DNA from 2 places in the Listeria rocourtiae subsp. hofi genome. Region 2 is predicted to be linked to the other one. Evidence: predicted binding sites of a transcription regulator. Region 2 holds the regulator's gene; the other holds the start of a gene.
The links. Region 2 encodes NrdR, which represses ribonucleotide reductase genes. Its sites were predicted from a motif close to AACACNATATATNGTGTT; they were not measured.
Positions count from the first base shown of each region.

Region 1: nrdD (anaerobic ribonucleoside-triphosphate reductase) is a predicted target of NrdR. The motif match lies at 2,116-2,133, and genes of this name have one in related genera.

Region 1 covers NZ_CAUYTL010000024.1:9,790-13,219, forward strand. The annotation lists gene R8925_RS10680 (hypothetical protein) at 1-692, shown strand, start outside; gene R8925_RS10685 (SDR family NAD(P)-dependent oxidoreductase) at 689-1,648, shown strand; gene R8925_RS10690 (helix-turn-helix domain-containing protein) at 1,658-1,885, shown strand; gene nrdD (anaerobic ribonucleoside-triphosphate reductase) at 2,152-3,430, shown strand, end outside.
Region 2 covers NZ_CAUYTL010000002.1:65,234-68,663, forward strand. The annotation lists gene mutM (DNA-formamidopyrimidine glycosylase) at 1-502, shown strand, start outside; gene coaE (dephospho-CoA kinase) at 512-1,108, shown strand; gene nrdR (transcriptional regulator NrdR) at 1,173-1,637, shown strand; gene R8925_RS01695 (replication initiation and membrane attachment family protein) at 1,653-3,032, shown strand; gene dnaI (primosomal protein DnaI) at 3,042-3,430, shown strand, end outside.

The DNA of each region.
Region 1 (3,430 bases), on a different contig from region 2:
CTGAAAAAGGAAAAATGCCATACTACATCATCTTTGCCAATTTCATCCTCGTTTTTCTAGCAGGAAGAACGACATCCATTGGGTTCTACCTTTGTTTGATTTTACTCATTCTCATTTTCCCTTACATCAAGCGAATTCCAATCTACATCTATGCAATTGTTGGGGCTGTCTTCTACTGGTTGGGAAGTGACCGAATCAGCAATCAATTCCTAGGAACAGACGGGGAAGCGCGTGGTGTTTTGCTAGATACAAGTTTAACGATTGCCAGCGAGCACGCTCCATTTGGCGCAGGGCTTGGTATGTTCGGTTCCAACGCATCCCGCCTAAACTATTCACCGCTTTACGAACAATATGGCATTTCCCGCGTATGGGGACTTACACAAGAAAATCCAAACTTTGTTACCGACTCCTACTGGGCGATGATTATTGGCGAACTCGGCTATCTAGGCATGTTTTTCATCATCGTTATCATCGGTTATATACTCTGGTTATTGTATAAAGAAATTGTCGGTAGCACGTACCAAATCAAATTCCTCATTTTCCTACCAATCGTCTACGCACTAATGACAAGCCCAATCGATACTGTTTTAGTATCTAATACAAGTATCTTCCTTGTACTCGCAACAATCTACATGGTCGCATTAAACAACGAATACCGCAGTCAAAATAAAAATCAGGAGGCAAAACAATGAAAAAAACAATTTTAGTTACAGGTGGCGCAGGTTTTATCGGATCACATCTTTGTGAAATGTATATTGCAGAAGGTTATAACGTTGTCTGTGTCGATAACTTAGTATCAGGTAATTTAAACAACTTATCTGAGATTATCAAGCACCCAGCATTCACATTTGTTCAAGGTGATATTCGCGATCGCGAGCTGATGATGCAAATTTTCCAAGCATATAAGCCAAACGAAATCAATCACCACGCAGCCCAAAAATCCGTTGCATATTCTGTTGAAAACCCAAGCTACGATTTAGACATCAACCTTGTTGGCCTGATGACAATTCTAGACTGTGTGAAAGCCCATCCGATCGAGAATTTTATTTACGTATCATCAGGTGGCGCGCTTAGTAAGAAAATCGAAGGCGACGAGAAATCTTCTGAAACAGATACGCCTCAACTAATTTCCCCGTATGCATTAACAAAGTTTACAGGTGAAAAATATATCGAAATGTACGCCGCACAATATGGCTATGACTTCACCGTTGTGCGTTACGCTAATATCTACGGTCCAAGACAAGTTCCAGACGGCGAATGTGGTGTTATTCCGATTTTTCTAAACAACATTCTAGCAGAAAAACCATCTGTATTGATGACTTACCCGGACATGCCAAATGGCTGTACACGTGATTACGTTTATGTAGGCGATGTTGTTGAAATTAATAAACTAGCCAGCCAAAAACCAGCGAATACGGTTGTAAATGTCGGCACCGGAGAAGAAATCGCGATTTTAGATATTTATAAAGAAATTCTTACCGTTTTTGAAAAAGATGTGGCGATTTTTATTGAAGCACCGCGAGCTGGTGATGTGAGACGTTCTGTTTTGGATGCACAGCGCGCCGAAGATTTGCTTGGTTGGAAGAGTGAAGTCGCGTTGCATGAAGGCTTGACGAAACTTCGAGCGCATTTAGAAGTGAGGAAATAGGAGGGCATCATGGAAAATAAGGAATTAATAGAGATGCTAGATGAATATTTCTTGTCAACCAAAGAAGCGATTGAATACCTTGATATATCCCGACAATGCTTCTTTTCCCTAGTGTCCCGGGGAAAAATAAGCAAAATAAAAAAAGGTTCCGTTGTGCTTTATTACCGGCACGAGATTGAGAACCGAAAGATAGACGCAGAATGGTTACGGAAGAAGTATAATTATATAGCTGAATAGAGAAGATGGAACCTCGGAATCTGTCTGTTGGATTTGGAGGTTTTTTTGAATAAATAAGCCATTAGCCTCTTCACTATGTAATCATTATTATCTGGTGAAATACGATTGTTGATTTAATCACATTCTCTCTTGGCAAGCCTTTTTTGAAAGTTCGTTCGAATAGCCTATTTTCTGATTTGCATCGATTTCTGTTAGAAAAAAACATTATATTGTGCCATAATGTAAATGTAGATACAATATATAGTGGTTGAAGGGAAGCGAAGATAATGTACGTGGAAAAGGAAGCAGAGCAGTTGGTTATTAAAAGGGATGGACGAAAGGTTGGTTTTGACCTAATTAAGATTCGCAATGCAGTGCAGGCTTCTATGATGAGTTGTGGCGTGGATGATCCGGCTTATTTGGAATCTATTTTGGTTGATATTGTGAAAATTTTACCAAGTGATATGGAGATGACAATTGATGAGATTCAGCATGTGGTCGAGAATCAGCTGATGAAATCTACATACCCAGATGTGGCGCGAGCTTATATTGAATATCGTCATGATCGGGATTCCAAGCGGGCGAGTATGACGGATTTGACGGCGAGCGTGCAGAAGTTGCTGGATCGGGATAAAACAGTTGTAAACGAGAATGCGAATAAGGATGCAACGGTTTTTAATACGCAGCGGGACTTGACGGCTGGTGCGGTTGCGAAGAGTTATGCGTTGAAATATATGTTGCCTAAGCATGTGGCGAACGCTCATTTGAAGGGAGATATTCATTTTCATGATTTGGATTACAGCCCGTATCACGCGATGACAAATTGTTGTTTGATTGATATTGCAGGGATGCTCGCAAATGGTTTTACGATTGGGAATGCGAATGTGGAAAGTCCGAAATCGATTCAGACGGCGACCGCACAGATTGCGCAAATTATCGCGAATGTGGCGAGTTCACAGTACGGTGGTTGCTCGGTGGACCGGATTGATGAAGTTTTGGCAACGTATGCGAAACAAAATTATGCGAAGCACATGCGCGAGGCGGAAAAATGGGTTTTGGCGGAGCGCAGGGAGGAATTTGCGCAAGAACGGACGCGAAAAGATATTTATGACGCAATGCAGAGTTTAGAGTATGAGATCAATACGCTGTACACGAGTAACGGCCAGACTCCGTTTGTGACGCTTGGCTTTGGTCTTGGGCAGGACTGGTTTGCGCGTGAGATACAAATAGCAATTTTGAAGGTTCGACTTGGTGGGATTGGTAAAGATAAGCAGACGGCGATTTTTCCGAAGCTGGTTTTCTCGATAAAGCGGGGGACGAATTTGGATATCGCAGACGCGAACTATGATATTAAGCAGTTGGCACTTGAATGCTCGGCGAAAAGGATGTACCCAGATGTGCTGAATTATGATTCGCTCGTGCGCTTGGTTGGGGATTTTAAGGTGCCGATGGGTTGCCGTTCTTTCTTACCAGCGTGGCAAAATGCGGATGGGGAGTTTGTGAATGCCGGGCGTAATAACTTGGGAGTTGTGACGCTCAATGTGCCGAGAATAGCAATCCAAAGTG
Region 2 (3,430 bases):
TCTTGATGTTCGTAAATTTGGCACGATGGAACTCGTCTTAAAAGGCCAAGAAGAGCTTACAAAATCGATTCAAAAGTTGGGCCCAGAACCGCTTTCTTCAGACTTTGAAAAAAGTATCTTTGCGGCTAAACTAAAAAAAACCGGACGCGCTGTCAAAACTGTATTACTAGATCAAAGTCTTGTTGCAGGTATTGGCAATATTTATGCAGACGAAATTTGTTTTCAGGCAAAAGTGCTTCCGGAACGCCCAGCAAATACGCTTAAACCAGCAGAAATCACAAGGCTTTATGAAAGTACAAAAACAATCATGGCAGAAGCAGTTGCACTCGGCGGCTCCACTATCCGCACATATGTGAACTCACAAGGAAAGATTGGCGGTTACCAAGATAAACTTCAAGTATATGGAGAAAAAGGAAATCCATGCCCTGTGTGTGGCACGCCGATTGTGAAAATCAAACTGAACGGCAGGGGTACGCACTTTTGCCCGAAATGCCAGAAGTAGGTGGCGAAAATGGCTTATATTATCGGTTTAACAGGTGGAATCGCGAGCGGAAAAAGTACAGTTAGTAGGATGTTTCACGAGGCTGGTTTTCCGATCGTCGATGCAGATATTGCGGCAAGAAAAGTTGTTGAAAAAGGTACAGAAGGAGCGCGCCAACTCCGAGCTATTTTTGGTGTAGAAATTTTTCAAGAGGACGGGGAACTCAATCGGCAGAAATTGGGAGGAATTATTTTTCATGATTCTGAAAAGCGTGAGGCTCTGAATGCTGTTGTACACCCGCTTGTGAGGCAATGGATGTTGAGCGAGCGTGACCGGTTGATAGCGAGTGGTCATGCGGTAATCGTTTTCGATATCCCACTTTTGATAGAAAGCAAGTTGCAAGAAATGGTAGACACAATCATCGTAGTTTATGTGGATGCAAAAACGCAATTGGAACGATTGATGGAACGAAACAATTTTTCAAAAAATGAAGCCAAAGCCAGAATTGCGAGTCAAATGCCGTTAATGGATAAAATTAGCTACGCGGATATCGTGATCGATAATTCGCATACGTTAGACGAGACGAAACAACAAGTAAACGAATTAATCCAGACCTTTTTAAAGTAGAAGCATAGGCGTCAGTCATGGTATACTGGTAAAAAGTAATAACATAAAATAGGAGTGGATGACAATGAAATGTCCATCTTGTAAAGGTAATAGCTCGCGCGTTGTGGATTCAAGACCTGCGGATGATGGAAATTCCATTCGGCGTCGCAGAGAATGTGAATCGTGTGGTTTTCGCTTCACAACATTCGAAAAAGTCGAGGAAAGTCCACTAATTGTCGTCAAAAAAGATGGCGTGCGTGAAGAATTTGCTAGAGAGAAAATATTGCGCGGACTCATTCGAGCTTGTGAAAAACGACCAGTTTCCGTGGAACAGTTAGAAGATGTGGTAAATGCGGTTGAGCGTGAACTTCGTAGCATCGGTGAAAGTGAAGTATCCTCCCATTTGATTGGTGAAAAATTAATGGATAAATTAGCTGTCTTAGATGAGGTTGCTTACGTGCGTTTTGCCTCCGTATATCGCCAATTCAAAGATATCAGCGTTTTTGTAGAAGAGCTCAAAGATTTAATGAATAAGACAAAACAGGAGTAAGAAAGGTGAAGTAGAGTGGCAGAATTTTGGATGGAGTTACAGCCGGTCGATAGCTACGAAGTGAAAGCGAATGGCGTGTTATCAGAAAAGGACCGCAAGATTATGACTTTTTTATATCAGCCATTAATGGGCGCGGAATGTTTGGCTCTCTACGACACGCTTGTCACAGAGGTAGAAGAAAATCGCCTTTGGTCGGAGAATCATAGCCATACGCAACTATTAAATTTACTTGGCATTGGTTTATCTAGTCTTTTCCAAGCGCGATTGAAGCTCGAAGGACTCGGTTTGCTGCGTAGTTTCGTACGAACGACAGGTGAATCCCGGCATTACATATATGAAATGGCAGCACCACTTTCTCCAGAACAATTTTTTTCCGACGGACTTCTAAATATTTATTTATATAGTAAAATCGGCAACGCACAGTACCAGCGATTGCGCCGCTTTTTTTCTGATGAGCCAATGCTAGAGAACGGTTTTGATGAAGTGACGCGCTCGTTTCAAGACGTATTTGAGACGTTTAGCGGGAGTGAATTGCCAATTAGTACAGTTGAAAATGGCGAACCGATGGGGCGGGCGACATCTCGAGGTGTGACACTGGATGATAAGGGGTTTGATTTTGCGGTGATGTTGCAAAGTTTATCGCCAACCATGTTATCGCGAAATGCAGTTACAGAAGAAGTGCGTGCCTGTATTCTGAAATTACACGCGATTTATGCTGTAGAAGAGCTTGATATGGTACATTATTTATATCGCTCGGTGCAAGCGGATGGTTCGCTAGATTTGGATTATTTACGAAAAATTGTGCGAGATGGTTACCAATTACAGAATAATCGATTGCCGGAACTGAGGGCGAAAACGGAAACAAAACTTGTTCCCAAACAGGACCTGGAGTATGGCAAAGGTGCATCTATCGAGGAACACGCGAAATATTTAGAGGGATTAACACCATACCAACTTTTAATTAACATTAGTAATGGTGCTGTGCCTGCGGAAACTGATCTTAAAGTTATTGATGAGGTGATGACGACTCAGGATTTGTCTTCGTCAGTAATGAATGTTTTGATTGAGTATGTTTTATTACAATCAGAAGGAAAAATTGCTAAGAACTATATGCTAACAATTGCAGCACACTGGAAGAGGAAAAATATTCAGACTGCGCTGGAAGCGATGAACCTTGCGAGGTATGAACATGAAAAATATCAGAAACTAAAAGATAAAAGAGAGGTTAAAAAAGCATCTGGAAATAACAGGAGCAAAGTTGTGAAAAAAGAAAATTTGCCAGATTGGTTCGATAAGAAAGATGGGGACTATAGTGAAAAGCCATTAAGTAATCAAGAACAAGAAGAACTTGAGCGCAAAGTAGCAGAGGCTAAAAAGCGATTAAACAAGAAGTAGGTGAGAATAATGGATAAAATTGAGCAAACATTAGGTCAGCTTTTTAAAGGGCGCGATTTTGAAAAAGAATATGAGATGTTAAAACAAAAAGTTCTTTCATATCCTCCAATCATATCTTTTCTGAATGAGAATAAAGAATTATTGAACGAACAAACCGTTAATCAAAACCTCTCTAAATTATATGAATTTATGCTAGAACACAAAAAAAATCAAAACAAAGAAGAGACATTAATGCCAGGATATGCCCCAAAACTTAGTTTAGAAGGTAGCTATATAAGTGTAGTTTATTATGCTACAGAAGAAAAAAAGCAGGCAGATCGTAAAAAGGCCTTTGAAAAAAGGATTCGTTCGCTATATATGCCAAAGCAGATATTAGAAGCTAATTTAAATGATTTCGA